Regions from separate parts of the Solibacillus sp. FSL K6-4121 genome, predicted to be linked through region 1. Evidence: a T-box and tRNA genes for the amino acid it is inferred to sense, from the RefSeq annotation. Region 1 holds a T-box; the other holds one or more tRNA genes.
What was found. A T-box is a leader RNA that pairs with one kind of tRNA and senses whether it is charged. The one in region 1 lies ahead of alaS (alanine--tRNA ligase), so its partner is inferred to be a tRNA-Ala.
Positions count from the first base shown of each region.

Region 2: it encodes a tRNA-Ala, which carries the amino acid that the T-box ahead of alaS (alanine--tRNA ligase) is inferred to sense. The anticodon was not compared.

Region 1 is NZ_JBBOCS010000002.1:1,374,147-1,377,551, reverse strand. Features, by position in the region: gene MHH95_RS16610 (MFS transporter) at 1-1,093, shown strand, start outside; T-box leader at 1,148-1,355, shown strand; gene alaS (alanine--tRNA ligase) at 1,422-3,405, shown strand, end outside.
Region 2 is NZ_JBBOCS010000001.1:969,430-972,834, forward strand. Features, by position in the region: rRNA gene MHH95_RS04910 (23S ribosomal RNA) at 1-826, shown strand, start outside; rRNA gene rrf (5S ribosomal RNA) at 946-1,061, shown strand; tRNA gene MHH95_RS04920 (tRNA-Val) at 1,073-1,148, shown strand; tRNA gene MHH95_RS04925 (tRNA-Thr) at 1,158-1,233, shown strand; tRNA gene MHH95_RS04930 (tRNA-Lys) at 1,240-1,315, shown strand; tRNA gene MHH95_RS04935 (tRNA-Leu) at 1,333-1,417, shown strand; tRNA gene MHH95_RS04940 (tRNA-Gly) at 1,464-1,538, shown strand; tRNA gene MHH95_RS04945 (tRNA-Leu) at 1,544-1,632, shown strand; tRNA gene MHH95_RS04950 (tRNA-Arg) at 1,650-1,726, shown strand; tRNA gene MHH95_RS04955 (tRNA-Pro) at 1,732-1,808, shown strand; tRNA gene MHH95_RS04960 (tRNA-Ala) at 1,816-1,891, shown strand; rRNA gene MHH95_RS04965 (16S ribosomal RNA) at 2,013-3,405, shown strand, end outside.

The sequences.
Region 1 (3,405 bases):
TATATTTTTACCTTATTGGACAGGCTGGCTTATTAATGACAAAGGTTTAACCGTTTCAGATGCGAGTATTATTATGGGGTTTGGTTTAGTTGCACGAGCAATCTCGACAATCCTTATTTTCCCGTATGTCTCAAAAATAATGAGCAATAAAAATGTACTTATATTCTTCACAGTGGCATCTTTAGTAACCGCACTACTTTATGTACCTATCGATTCTTTTGTAGGCTTATTCATCATGACGATGCTTTTTAGTGCATTGTATCCTGCATTATTACCTGCAGTGGAAAGCAGCGCAGCGACATTAATGCAGCAAGGTGGAATTCATTATGGTAAGGCACGTTCACTAGGTTCATTTGGCTATGTAGTTGCTGTATTAATTATTAGTATGATTACAGGAATGTACGGCGAACAAATGATTTTATGGGCGATGATTTTCGGTTTAACTGCATTATTAGCAATTCAACTAATGCCCGCCCCAAATGTTTTGAGCTTAGCTCCTTCAAAGGAAACTGGAAAAGCATTATCGATGAAAGGGCTATTTGATGTAAAAAGTTTTATTGTCGTATTATTTGTAGTGATCTTACTTCAAGGGGCACATGCCTCTTACTATAATTATGGCTATATATATTTACAGGAGTTAAACGTAAACCCCTTTTATATCGGAATGATATTGAATGTCGCAGTGTTATTTGAGATTATTTACTTTTTAAAAGCAGATACGTTCTTAACGAAGTGGAAGCCATCATCGTTAATGTTATTGGCAGCGGTTGGTTCAACTGTACGTTGGATTATGATATATGCTTTTCCAAATATGCCTATGTTTATTGTGTCTCAGGCACTTCACGCACTGTCATTTGCAATGGCGCATTACGCATTCATCCGCTACATATCTCAAGCATTACCGAAAGAACAAATCCCGAATGCACAGGGGATTTATTCTGCGCTTGCAATGAGTTTAAGTGCTGCGATCTTAACGCTTTTAGGTGGAGCTCTGTATGAAGTTGAACCTAGTTTGGCATTTTTAGGAATGGTTATTTGTACAGGACCAGCTATTGTATTGATACTATTGACGAAAAATCGTTTTAATTATTAAGGAATGCGGATTGACAGCACGTAGTCAATTTTCTATAATGAAGAACATATATTAATGAAAACGATGATGGAACAAGTACGTATTGGACTTCGTGAGCAGAAAGAGATTTCTTGGCTGAAAAAATCTCCGCGAAAATTACGGAAAGCTACTCCAGAGTGCAGCTAATACCTGCCGTATGCTTACGTTATAAGCACTTGAGATATAATGCTTTATGCATTATAAATTAGGGTGGTACCACGAGATAACAGTCTTCGTCCCTTTACCGGGATGAAGGCTTTTTTTGTGCCCAATTCATCGTACTTCAAAAACATTACAGGAGGATATAATTATGACTACAAAAACAATGACAGGTTCTGAAATTCGTCGTCTATATCTTGATTTTTTTAAAGAAAAAGGACATCATATTGAACCATCCGCACCATTAGTGCCAATTAATGACCCATCACTTTTATGGATCAACTCGGGAGTTGCGACATTAAAGCCATATTTTGACGGACGTATTATTCCGGATAACCCACGTATTACAAATGCACAAAAATCTATTCGTACAAATGATATCGAGAATGTAGGGAAAACAGCACGTCACCATACTTTCTTTGAAATGCTGGGGAATTTCTCAATCGGGGATTACTTTAAAAAAGAATCAATTCATTACGCTTGGGAATTTTTAACGGACGAAAAATGGATGGGCTTTGATCCGGAAAAGTTATCAGTAACTATTCACCCGGAAGACCAAGAAGCTTATGATGTATGGCACAACGAAATCGGTATTCCGAAAGAGCGTTTAATTCGTTTGGAAGGAAACTTCTGGGATATCGGAGAAGGTCCATCTGGTCCGAACTCAGAAATCTTCTATGACCGTGGTGAAGCATATGGTTTTGGGGCACCTCCAGAAGAAATGTATACAGGTGGGGAAAATGAGCGATATTTAGAAGTGTGGAATTTAGTGTTTTCTCAATTCAATCACAATCCTGATGGAACATATACGCCACTGCCGAAGCAAAATATTGATACAGGTATGGGTCTGGAGCGTATAGTTTCTGTTGTACAAAATGTACCAACGAACTTTGATACAGATCTATTCATGCCAATCATTGAAAAAACTGAAAGCTTTGCTAACCGTTCATACAAACGCCCGCACGAAGTAGACTTAAAAGAAATCTTCGGTTCAGCAGAAGATATTAATACACCGTTCAAAGTAATTGCTGACCATATCCGTACAGTAGCATTTGCAATTGGTGACGGAGCATTGCCATCAAACGAAGGACGAGGCTATGTATTACGTCGTTTATTACGTAGAGCAGTTCGTTACGCGAAAAAAATCGGTATTGAAAAGCCGTTTATGTTTGAATTAGTTCCGACTGTAGGGGAGATTATGCAAGATTTCTATCCACAAGTAAAAGAAAAGGAAGCATTTATTCAACGTGTTATTAAAAACGAAGAAGTTCGCTTCCATGAAACACTTGATGGAGGACTTGCAATCTTTAACGAAGTAGTTGAGAGTCAAAAAGCAAAAGGTGAAACTGTAATTCCTGGACCGGATGCATTCCGTCTTTACGATACATTCGGTTTCCCAATCGAATTAACGGAAGAATATGCAGAAGAAGTTGGCATGACAGTTGATCATGATGGTTTCGAAGCTTCTATGGAACAACAACGTAATCGAGCTCGTAACGCGCGTGCAGATGTTGATTCTATGCAAGTGCAAAACGAAGTGCTTTCAAACTTAAAACAGCAATCAACATTTATTTATGATGCATTAGAAGCTTCAGCAAAAATTGCTGCGATTGTTGTAAATGGTCAAGAAACGACAACGGCTAATGAAGGTGAAGAGGCATTAATTATTCTTTCTGAAACACCATTCTATGCTGAAATGGGTGGTCAAATTGCTGATACTGGAGTTATTGAAGCAGACGGATTCACTGCCATTGTTAAAGATGTTCAAAAGGCGCCAAATGGTCAACCATTACACACTGTTGTAGTGGAATCAGGTGAAATGAATGTTGGGGATGAGGCTACTGCGAAAGTAGATGAATCAAAACGTAAATTAATCCTTAAAAACCATACAGCAACACACTTAATGCACCGTGCCTTAAAGGATGTATTAGGTGACCATGTAGCACAAGCAGGCTCTTACGTTGGACCTGACCGTTTACGTTTCGACTTCTCTCACTTCGGTGCAGCAACAAAAGAGGAACTTGCACAAGTAGAGCGTGCAGTAAATGAAAAAATTTGGGAAGACATCGAAGTTGTAATTCAGGAGATGGATATCGATTCTGCAAAAGCAATGGGCGCAATGGCTCTATTCGGTG
Region 2 (3,405 bases), on a different contig from region 1:
TTTACTGTAGCCTGATATTGAATTTTGGTACAACTTGTACAGGATAGGTAGGAGCCAGAGATCCCGGAGCGCCAGCTTCGGAGGAGGCGTCGGTGGGATACTACCCTGGTTGTATTGAACTTCTAACCCATGCCCCTTAGCGGGGTAGGAGACAGTGTCAGGCGGACAGTTTGACTGGGGCGGTCGCCTCCTAAAGAGTAACGGAGGCGCCCAAAGGTTCCCTCAGAATGGTTGGAAATCATTCGAAGAGTGTAAAGGCATAAGGGAGCTTGACTGCGAGACCTACAAGTCGAGCAGGGTCGAAAGACGGGCTTAGTGATCCGGTGGTTCCGCATGGAAGGGCCATCGCTCAACGGATAAAAGCTACCCCGGGGATAACAGGCTTATCTCCCCCAAGAGTCCACATCGACGGGGAGGTTTGGCACCTCGATGTCGGCTCATCGCATCCTGGGGCTGTAGTCGGTCCCAAGGGTTGGGCTGTTCGCCCATTAAAGCGGTACGCGAGCTGGGTTCAGAACGTCGTGAGACAGTTCGGTCCCTATCCGTCGTGGGCGTAGGAAATTTGAGAGGAGCTGTCCTTAGTACGAGAGGACCGGGATGGACACACCGCTGGTGTACCAGTTGTCTTGCCAAAGGCATCGCTGGGTAGCTATGTGTGGACGGGATAAGTGCTGAAAGCATCTAAGCATGAAGCCCCCCTCAAGATGAGATTTCCCATTACGCAAGTAAGTAAGACCCCTGAAAGACGATCAGGTAGATAGGTTCGAGGTGGAAGTGCGGTGACGCATGTAGCTGACGAATACTAATCGGTCGAGGACTTAACCACATTTTATTGCACAATTCAATGAAACGTTTATCCAGTTTTGAAAGAACGATAAATTATAAAAAATGCTTGACCTTCGAGTAAAGTATGATATAATGAATCTTGTCTTTTTAAAAAAATAGTCTAGTGATGATGGCAAAGAGGTCACACCCGTTCCCATACCGAACACGGAAGTTAAGCTCTTTAGCGCCGATGGTAGTTGGGGGCTTCCCCCTGTGAGAGTAGGACGTCGCTAGGCTTTTATACCCAGGAGGATTAGCTCAGCTGGGAGAGCACCTGCCTTACAAGCAGGGGGTCGGCGGTTCGAGCCCGTCATCCTCCACCATTTCTAAATGCCGGTGTAGCTCAGTTGGTAGAGCAACTGACTTGTAATCAGTAGGTCGAGGGTTCGACTCCTTTCGCCGGCACCATTTAGAGAGCCATTAGCTCAGTTGGTAGAGCATCTGACTTTTAATCAGAGGGTCGAAGGTTCGAGTCCTTCATGGCTCACCAGTTTTATATTGTCTGCTGCGGGTGTGGCGGAATTGGCAGACGCACTAGACTTAGGATCTAGCGCCGCAAGGCGTGGGGGTTCGACTCCCTTCACCCGCACCATTTTAATTTTATATACTGTCAGAGTAAAAAATATCTTATGCATTTTGCGGAAGTAGTTCAGTGGTAGAACACCACCTTGCCAAGGTGGGGGTCGCGAGTTCGAACCTCGTCTTCCGCTCCAAAAATGCCGGGGTGGCGGAACTGGCAGACGCACAGGACTTAAAATCCTGCGGTGAGTGATCACCGTGCCGGTTCGATTCCGGCCCTCGGCACCATCTTTACTTTATATTTTGCGCCCGTAGCTCAATTGGATAGAGCGTCTGACTACGGATCAGAAGGTTGTGGGTTCGACTCCTGCCGGGCGCGCCATATTTCGGAATGTAGCTCAGCTTGGTAGAGCACTTGGTTTGGGACCAAGGGGTCGTAGGTTCGAATCCTGTCATTCCGACCATTATTTAGGGGCCTTAGCTCAGCTGGGAGAGCGCCTGCCTTGCACGCAGGAGGTCAGCGGTTCGATCCCGCTAGGCTCCACCATGAACCTTGAAAACTGAACAAGCAACGTTAATGAAACAAGCTTCTTAAATGAAGCAAACAATAGATTTCAACTTTTAATTAAGTTGAATCGCTAGCAGAGCAAATGAGCTTTCAAACTACTTTTATGGAGAGTTTGATCCTGGCTCAGGACGAACGCTGGCGGCGTGCCTAATACATGCAAGTCGAGCGGATGATGAGAGAAGCTTGCTTCTCTCTGATTTAGCGGCGGACGGGTGAGTAACACGTGGGTAACCTACCTTATAGATTGGGATAACTCCGGGAAACCGGGGCTAATACCGAATAATACTTTTAAACACATGTTTGAAAGTTGAAAGACGGTTTCGGCTGTCACTATAAGATGGACCCGCGGCGCATTAGCTAGTTGGTGAGGTAACGGCTCACCAAGGCAACGATGCGTAGCCGACCTGAGAGGGTGATCGGCCACACTGGGACTGAGACACGGCCCAGACTCCTACGGGAGGCAGCAGTAGGGAATCTTCCACAATGGACGAAAGTCTGATGGAGCAACGCCGCGTGAGTGAAGAAGGATTTCGGTTCGTAAAACTCTGTTGCAAGGGAAGAACAAGTAGCGTAGTAACTGGCGCTACCTTGACGGTACCTTGTTAGAAAGCCACGGCTAACTACGTGCCAGCAGCCGCGGTAATACGTAGGTGGCAAGCGTTGTCCGGAATTATTGGGCGTAAAGCGCGCGCAGGTGGTTCCTTAAGTCTGATGTGAAAGCCCCCGGCTCAACCGGGGAGGGTCATTGGAAACTGGGGAACTTGAGTGCAGAAGAGGATAGTGGAATTCCAAGTGTAGCGGTGAAATGCGTAGAGATTTGGAGGAACACCAGTGGCGAAGGCGACTGTCTGGTCTGTAACTGACACTGAGGCGCGAAAGCGTGGGGAGCAAACAGGATTAGATACCCTGGTAGTCCACGCCGTAAACGATGAGTGCTAAGTGTTGGGGGGTTTCCGCCCCTCAGTGCTGCAGCTAACGCATTAAGCACTCCGCCTGGGGAGTACGGTCGCAAGACTGAAACTCAAAGGAATTGACGGGGGCCCGCACAAGCGGTGGAGCATGTGGTTTAATTCGAAGCAACGCGAAGAACCTTACCAGGTCTTGACATCCCGGTGACCACTATGGAGACATAGTTTCCCCTTCGGGGGCAACGGTGACAGGTGGTGCATGGTTGTCGTCAGCTCGTGTCGTGAGATGTTGGGTTAAGTCCCGCAACGAGCGCAACCCTTATTCTTAGTTGCCATCATTCAGTTGGGCACTCTAAGGAGACTGCCGGTGATAAACCGGAGGAAGGTGGGGATGACGTCAAATCATCATGCCCCTTATGACCTGGGCTACACACGTGCTACAATGGACGATACAAACGGTTGCCAACCCGCGAGGGGGAGCTAATCCGATAAAATCGTTCTCAGTTCGGATTGTAGGCTGCAACTCGCCTACATGAAGCCGGAATCGCTAGTAATCGCGGATCAGCATGCCGCGGTGAATACGTT